Regions from separate parts of the Paenibacillus sp. WLX2291 genome, predicted to be linked through region 2. Evidence: predicted binding sites of a transcription regulator. Region 2 holds the regulator's gene; the other holds the start of a gene.

Region 1 (3,429 bases), 550 kb from region 2:
GAACGATTCGGCGACAGCGCCTGCTTTGCGAATTTCCTGTACAAGCTGCGGATCCAGTCGGCGGCGGCGTACCATTTCCATAGCATCACCGATACCGTGAATAATAATGCGTGCGCGCCGGATAAACTCGACGATCTCACGTACATTCTCATCCTCGTACAGTAATTCATAGGCGTCCCTGCGTAGCAGATCGGGCACATGCAGTAGCCGGTACTGCGCGCCAACCCGCTTCGCCATCGTCGATACGATGGAGTTCGCCTGGTATTCCATATTTTCGCCAAGTCCGCCTCTTGCCGGAACGAACCAAGCTTGTTTGAGCGGTGCTGGCAAGGTTGGACTGAGTTGCTCAGCAACTTCAGCCAGTGTAAAACCGCCGGTAACTGCTACAATATCGTCTTCTCGCATCACACTGAGCAGTGCTTTTGCGCCTGCACGCCCGAGATGCTGCTTCGTACTTGCAGATGCATCGCAATCTCCGGGCACAATGACAACCTGCTGCAAACCGTAGGCATCGCGAATGCGTTCCTCCAGTGCAGACAGTCCAAGCAATTCTTCCATAATCGGTTCCAGTTCGTCAAGCAGTTGTCTGCCTGCTTCACTGACTTTCATTCCGGTACTCTCAATATCCAGTAATCCCTGGGACTTGAGCAGATCAGTTTCGGCGCGCAGTACGCGCTCCGTCATGCCCAGAGACGATGCAAGTGCTCTTCGTCCGACCAATCCCGTCAGCATGACCTGATGCAAAATGGCATATCGCTTTTTGAGTACGTCGGTGAGATCGGGCAGAAGCTGCTTCTGTATTTCAAGTAATTTTCGCATGCTTTCCACTCCTGCAACTTATCTCGCTCAGTGTAATCTGGTTCATTTCAACCAGGTTGGGTGTATGGACTCAAAATGTCCCGGCATAACTTTTTAAGTCCCACTACTATATTAACCAATTTCCGACTCGGAATCAAGTCTACTGCACAACTATTTATGGCAGGTTTACGTTACAGTTTTCACAGGGTGATTGCTTGCTTTTTAAACCTATCTATTCTATAATCATTCTTGCTGTTGTTTTATTTGCGCCCGTGGTCCAATGGATATGACGTAGGCCTCCGAAGCCTGAGATCCAAGTTCGATTCTTGGCGGGCGCGCCATTCTCTCTCAAGCACTATACATATTTCGTTCCTATCCTGTTATAACAAACAATTGTTAACCCTGTATTATGATGATAGAAAGAATTGCTAACCAGCTGATGCTGGTTATTTTTGTATATTCTTCTAGTAAAACAACACTGCTATGCGGTTGATGGCAGTCATTCCATGGAAAAAGGAGCACATTGCAACGCTGCCCTTTTCTTCATTAACCCATTTTCCAGCAAATTAGGCAGTTTTGCAGTCAATAGTTTGACTTTCTTTGACTTTAAGTTTGAACTGGCCTATAATGTGGTAAGAACAATTGATTATTTATATTGTTTGGACTATGATTCCACTATATTCATAACATTTACGATGATCGTAATTTTAAGGAGGGTTTCTAGTGAGTTATATCCCAATGGTCGTTGAACAGAGCAGCCGCGGTGAACGCGCCTATGATATCTATTCCCGTTTGTTGAAAGACCGTATCATATTCCTCGGTTCTGAAGTGAATGATGTGGTGGCAAACGCGATTATTGCACAAATGCTGTTCCTGGAAGCCGAAGACCCAGAAAAAGATATTCATCTGTACATTAATAGCCCAGGCGGTTCGATTACGGCGGGCATGGCAATTTATGATACAATGCAATTCATCAAAGCGGACGTGTCCACCATCTGTGTCGGCATGGCTGCAAGTATGGGCGCATTCCTGCTGAATGCAGGTGCAAAAGGTAAACGTTTCGCGTTGCCAAACAGTGAGGTCATGATTCACCAACCACTCGGTGGTGCTCAAGGTCAAGCAACGGACATCGAGATCCGTGCGCGTCGCATTCTGAAAATGCGCGATAAGCTGAACCAAATTCTGGCGGATCGTACTGGTCAACCACTGGAACGTATCGAACGCGATACTGACCGTGACTATTTCATGACTGCTGCGGATGCTGCTGAATATGGTCTGATCGATAAAGTCATTGAGAAAACTCCTCCACAAGGCGTGTAATACGCTAAATGGACATACAAAAAGCTGCAACGGCATCATGCCATTGCAGCTTTTTTCGTATTTCGTACAGTCTCATGAGCTTATCGTTGTTAGCTATAGGCTATAACATTCCTAACTCGCTCTATCCTGCTCTACCTCAATATTGTCGTGTTCATACATCAGGTTAACCTAATAGCGGTTCGTCGGTTAACATCACACGATGACGATGTGAGCCGTGTAGCTCCAATACGATCAACTCATTGGTGCCTTCTACTAATAGCGGTGCGGGAATATACAGCGTTCGCTGTGGTCCCCTATTCCAGTATCGTCCCAGATTGAATCCATTGATGTAGACGATGCCTTTTTGCCAGCCTTTCATATCCACAAATGTATCCCGGCGCTGCGACACTTCAAACGTCGTCCGGTAAAAGGCTGGCTTCTCGCCTTCCGCTTCCAGCATGACACCTAGTGTATTGGGTGAGGATATCGAAGTATATTCCGCTCCCTCTGGTAATTTTCCATCCAGCGAATAGATCACCCATTCATGCAGAAACTGATTGCCTAGCCGCACGCCTTCGGTAATACCTTTGCGATCCAGCAGATGGGGACCGTAGTTAATGCGCCCCATATTTTCCACCAGAATGCTCAGTCTGGCTCCTTGCGCATCAATATCCAGTTGTAATGACTGTGCATCTGGATCAGAGCGATCAATGACTCCGGCATATCGTCCATCGATATACACCTGCGCCCGATCGCGCACATGTTGAATATGCAGCTCCGTATTGGGCAGTGGACCAGACACCGTTGTCGTATACAGTACAAATCCGTAGCTCTGTCCCAGCTCCTCCATCGTCAATGGATACGGCGAGTACACCGGATTAGGGCAAAGTATATCCAGCACACTGAACAATCCTACACTCTCAGTCAGCTCCAACTCACCGTATCCATAGGACTTGATCGGTTCTGGTAACGGTGGCGGAGTCAGCCCGCGATACGTATGCAGCACGTCACGTACAATATGATATTTTTCCGTAAGCTGCCCGGATTCACTCAGCAAAGCATTATAGTCATAGCTCGTAATGGTCGGCTCATACGTCTGAATATGATTCGCCCCATTGTAAAAGCCAAAATTGGTTCCCCCACGAAACATATAAAAGTTAACGGATGCCCCATCTTGCAGCATACGAAGCAATTCGTCACCTACATTGCCTGCATCCCGTATATGATGCTCTTCTCCCCAGTGGTCAAACCACCCGTTCCAGTATTCCATGCACATCACTGGCTGCCCCGGCTGATGCTGACGCAATTTGTGAAATGCCTGCTCTGGCTGGG
Region 2 (3,429 bases):
GACCCAGACCGATCAGCGCTTTGGCAGCGATGCCTTCGCCTTCACGAATCAATCCAAGCAAAATATGCTCTGTACCGATGTTGTTGTGACCGAGACGAACCGCTTCCTCCTGAGCCAATGCTAGGACTTTTTGCGCTCGCTCCGTAAATCTGCCAAACATCATATTGAAGCACCTCCACGGTTTAGTCTTCTACATGTACATTACCCAATGTATCGCGGATCAGCTGCGCCCTGTACATATCGCGTTCTCCTGATCCCATTTTAACACCGAACGTTTTCTGAAGGAAACCCGGTTGTGTCATAATCAGTAATTCGTTCATTTGAACGACCGATGCTTGATCAATCAATCCGAGATCCACGCCAAGCCGCACATCGGAGATTCGCTGAAATGCTTCTTTGGCATCCATCATCGTTGCATAAGACAAAATGCCATAAGAGCGCATAATGCGATCCGTAATACGCAGCTTAGATTCAGTTAACAGCCGACTGCGTGCATGCTGTTCATATTCAATAATCTGCATGACTACACTGCGCAGATTGTCGATAATCTCATCCTCAGACAATCCAAGTGTAATCTGGTTAGAAATTTGAAAGATATTCCCGATCGCTTCACTGCCTTCGCCGTACAATCCACGAATCGCCAAGCCTACCTGCGATACCGCCGATAAAATACGACCAACCTGATTGAGAATCGCCAGCGCTGGCAGATGAAGCATAACCGATGCGCGTAAGCCTGTTCCCAGATTGGTTGGGCAGCTGGTCAGATAACCACGTCGATCATCAAACGCATAATCGACGACCTTTTCAAAAGCATCATCGATCTGTGACGCCCGTTGCCATGCCTCCTGTAATTGAAAGCCTGGGTACAGACACTGAATGCGCAGATGATCTTCCTCGTTCAGCATAATGCTGACCGCCTCATCATCTGTTAACAGTACCGCACCTGCTTTGGAATCATTGATCAAACTAGGACTGATCAAATGCTTCTCCATCAGCACTTCCTTGTCGACATCATTCAGCTCGTTTAGGACGATCGGCTCGAACGGTCCAAGCGCTTGTACACCTTCATCCTCCAGCGCAGCTGTGAGCTGCTGGCGTACCTGCTCCGCCTGTTCAACGGAAGACACAATCGGGAATGGCTGATGCACCAGATTTCGGGCGATACGCACCCTGCTACTGATGACAACATCCGAATAATCTCCGCCCTTTTGCATCCATTCGCTCAAAGGCTTTTCAGTAAAACGGAGACCCGGCATACGTCATTCCTCCTTACGACTCCTGTGAAATTTGCTTTTCCAGCTCACGAATCTGATCGCGCAACTGGGCAGCCTGTTCAAATTCTTCTTCAGCGATACGCTGCTGCAACTCATGACGCAGCTCATGCACCTGACGTCTTGCCTTAATCTGCCCTCCAACACGCTCAGGCAGCTTGCCCGCATGAGCGGTACTGCCATGCACGCGTTTCAGTAACGGATCAAGCTGACGGTCAAACGTAGGATAGCAAGAACTGCATCCAAAACGTCCTAGCTTGCGGAACTGAGCATACGTCATGCCACATTCTGGACATTGCAGCTGTTGAGCAGGTGTTCCTGCCGCTTTTGCTTTATTACTGGAATCAAAATCCATCAGTCCAGATAACAGATTATGAATGGAAAATCCTCCAGAAGTGCCTGGAATCAACTCCCCTTTTTCACGGGCACAGTGTTCGCAAATGTGGAATTCAGTTTTCTCGCCATTTACGATCTTGGTAAAATGAAGGGTAGCCGGCCGTTGCTGGCATTCCTGACAAATCATATTGCTATGCCTCCCTTCTTCCCTATGATCAAGACCCAAGCAATGAGATCAGCATGGCCTTCATCATTCGTGCACGGACTTCATCCCGATAGGGAAGATTGAGTGAAATCACATCCCTGCACACCACAGCACGCATCATTTCAGCTTCGCGCTTGGAGATTAGACGCGCCTCAAACAGCTGATAGATCAATCCTTCCGCTGCCGTCTGGCTCATCGCCTGACCAATACTTTCATGAATATGCGTATGAATAGTAGAGTGTGATGGAAGTTCGATCCGGCGAATACGGATATATCCACCGCCACCTCGTTTACTTTCCACCAGATAGCCCTTTTCCAGCGTAAAACGTGTACTGATTACATAGTTGATCTGCGACGGTACGCAGGAAAACTGATCAGCCAGATCATTACGCTGGATCTCCAATGCACCTTCACCTTCCTGAAGCATGCGTTTCAAATATTGTTCGATAATGTCGGAGATATTACGCATTGTATCCTCCTCCATGTATAGTTAAAACATGAATTCGCCAATGTTAATATCAAAGTCTGCATAAACAACACTTAACCATATCTTTTATGGTCAGAAACGAACATATTGTATAATCCCCGTAATAAGTGAAAACAACGTTTCTTGGCAGGATCACATCCATTTCGTGAATAATACATTGCTGTATGCGTGCGCTGACTTTGACTTTCTTTGACTTTATAGTATTATACCATAAAATCCCGTTTTGCCAAGAGCAGAACAGTTATGGTATATAAGCTACGTTTCAAAGCATAGCTGTCTATTTATTTTCACTCATGTTCAAACCTTCTTTATCCTTGTTCATGTTCATGTTCATGTTCATGTTCATGTTCATGTTCATGTTCAGCAATTAGTATAAATACTTTTCCGTCTGCATTCAGTACCTGGGTTCCATTTTGTAAGCGAGTATAGTGTTCTTGTGCTTTGTGTGTATCCCAACCTACATGTCCGCAGCACAATAATACAGGATCAGATTTCTCCACTTCCATTCGTACACCTGCATGTCCTGATCGACTATTGAGTGGATCATCTGGTCCCTGATGCATCATCAATACATCTGGTGACTTTTTCAGCAATCTACTCAATTGTTTTGAAAAATCGGCTTCTGACATACGATTGGGCTTATCTGCTCTACCTGTAATGCCACCCAGCCCGGCGACATGTAAACCACATATAGTGTGCAGTTGCGGCTGAAGCATCCACGCCGCTTGAACTCTGGTGTTCAAATCTCGTTTCTCTTCATCTGTAAAAATATCGTGATTCCCCGACACGGCAGCAATATTCACAAATTTTTGCTGAAAAGCTTGCCAAACCGCAATCGGACTGCCACTAGAACCCCTTTTCCATATATCTGTATACAGATCACCGCAAAGCAGAATCATAACCTGTTGTTTCGAAATGTGCGGCACCTCCATTTCCAATAACAATTCTAACATTTCCGGTAATGCCTCCCCCAGAAGGCGTGGCTGAATTCCCCTCACTAAACGCTCGTTCTCATCTTGCACCAAATTTCCTGCTATATCTTCGACAATTCCCTGTAAATCAGATGTAACGATAAGTACCTTCACAGATTCCGACAATCCTCTGATTGTACCTTTATAAATAGGCAATTG

What was found. Region 2 encodes CtsR, which represses protease genes until heat stress. Its sites were predicted from a motif close to ATGGTCAATAAAGGTCAAACA; they were not measured.
Region 1: the regulator CtsR is predicted to act here: its motif matches at 1,386-1,406, upstream of clpP (ATP-dependent Clp endopeptidase proteolytic subunit ClpP).

What each region holds. Positions count from the first base shown of each region.
Region 1 covers NZ_CP176755.1:170,221-173,649, reverse strand. The annotation lists gene ACDE64_RS00770 (sugar-binding transcriptional regulator) at 1-819, opposite strand, end outside; tRNA gene ACDE64_RS00765 (tRNA-Arg) at 1,065-1,139, shown strand; gene clpP (ATP-dependent Clp endopeptidase proteolytic subunit ClpP) at 1,522-2,118, shown strand; gene ACDE64_RS00755 (beta-galactosidase) at 2,282-3,429, opposite strand, start outside.
Region 2 covers NZ_CP176755.1:717,811-721,239, reverse strand. The annotation lists gene clpC (ATP-dependent protease ATP-binding subunit ClpC) at 1-163, opposite strand, end outside; gene ACDE64_RS03000 (protein arginine kinase) at 183-1,256, opposite strand; gene ACDE64_RS02995 (UvrB/UvrC motif-containing protein) at 1,270-1,794, opposite strand; gene ACDE64_RS02990 (CtsR family transcriptional regulator) at 1,823-2,281, opposite strand; gene ACDE64_RS02985 (metallophosphoesterase family protein) at 2,608-3,429, opposite strand, start outside.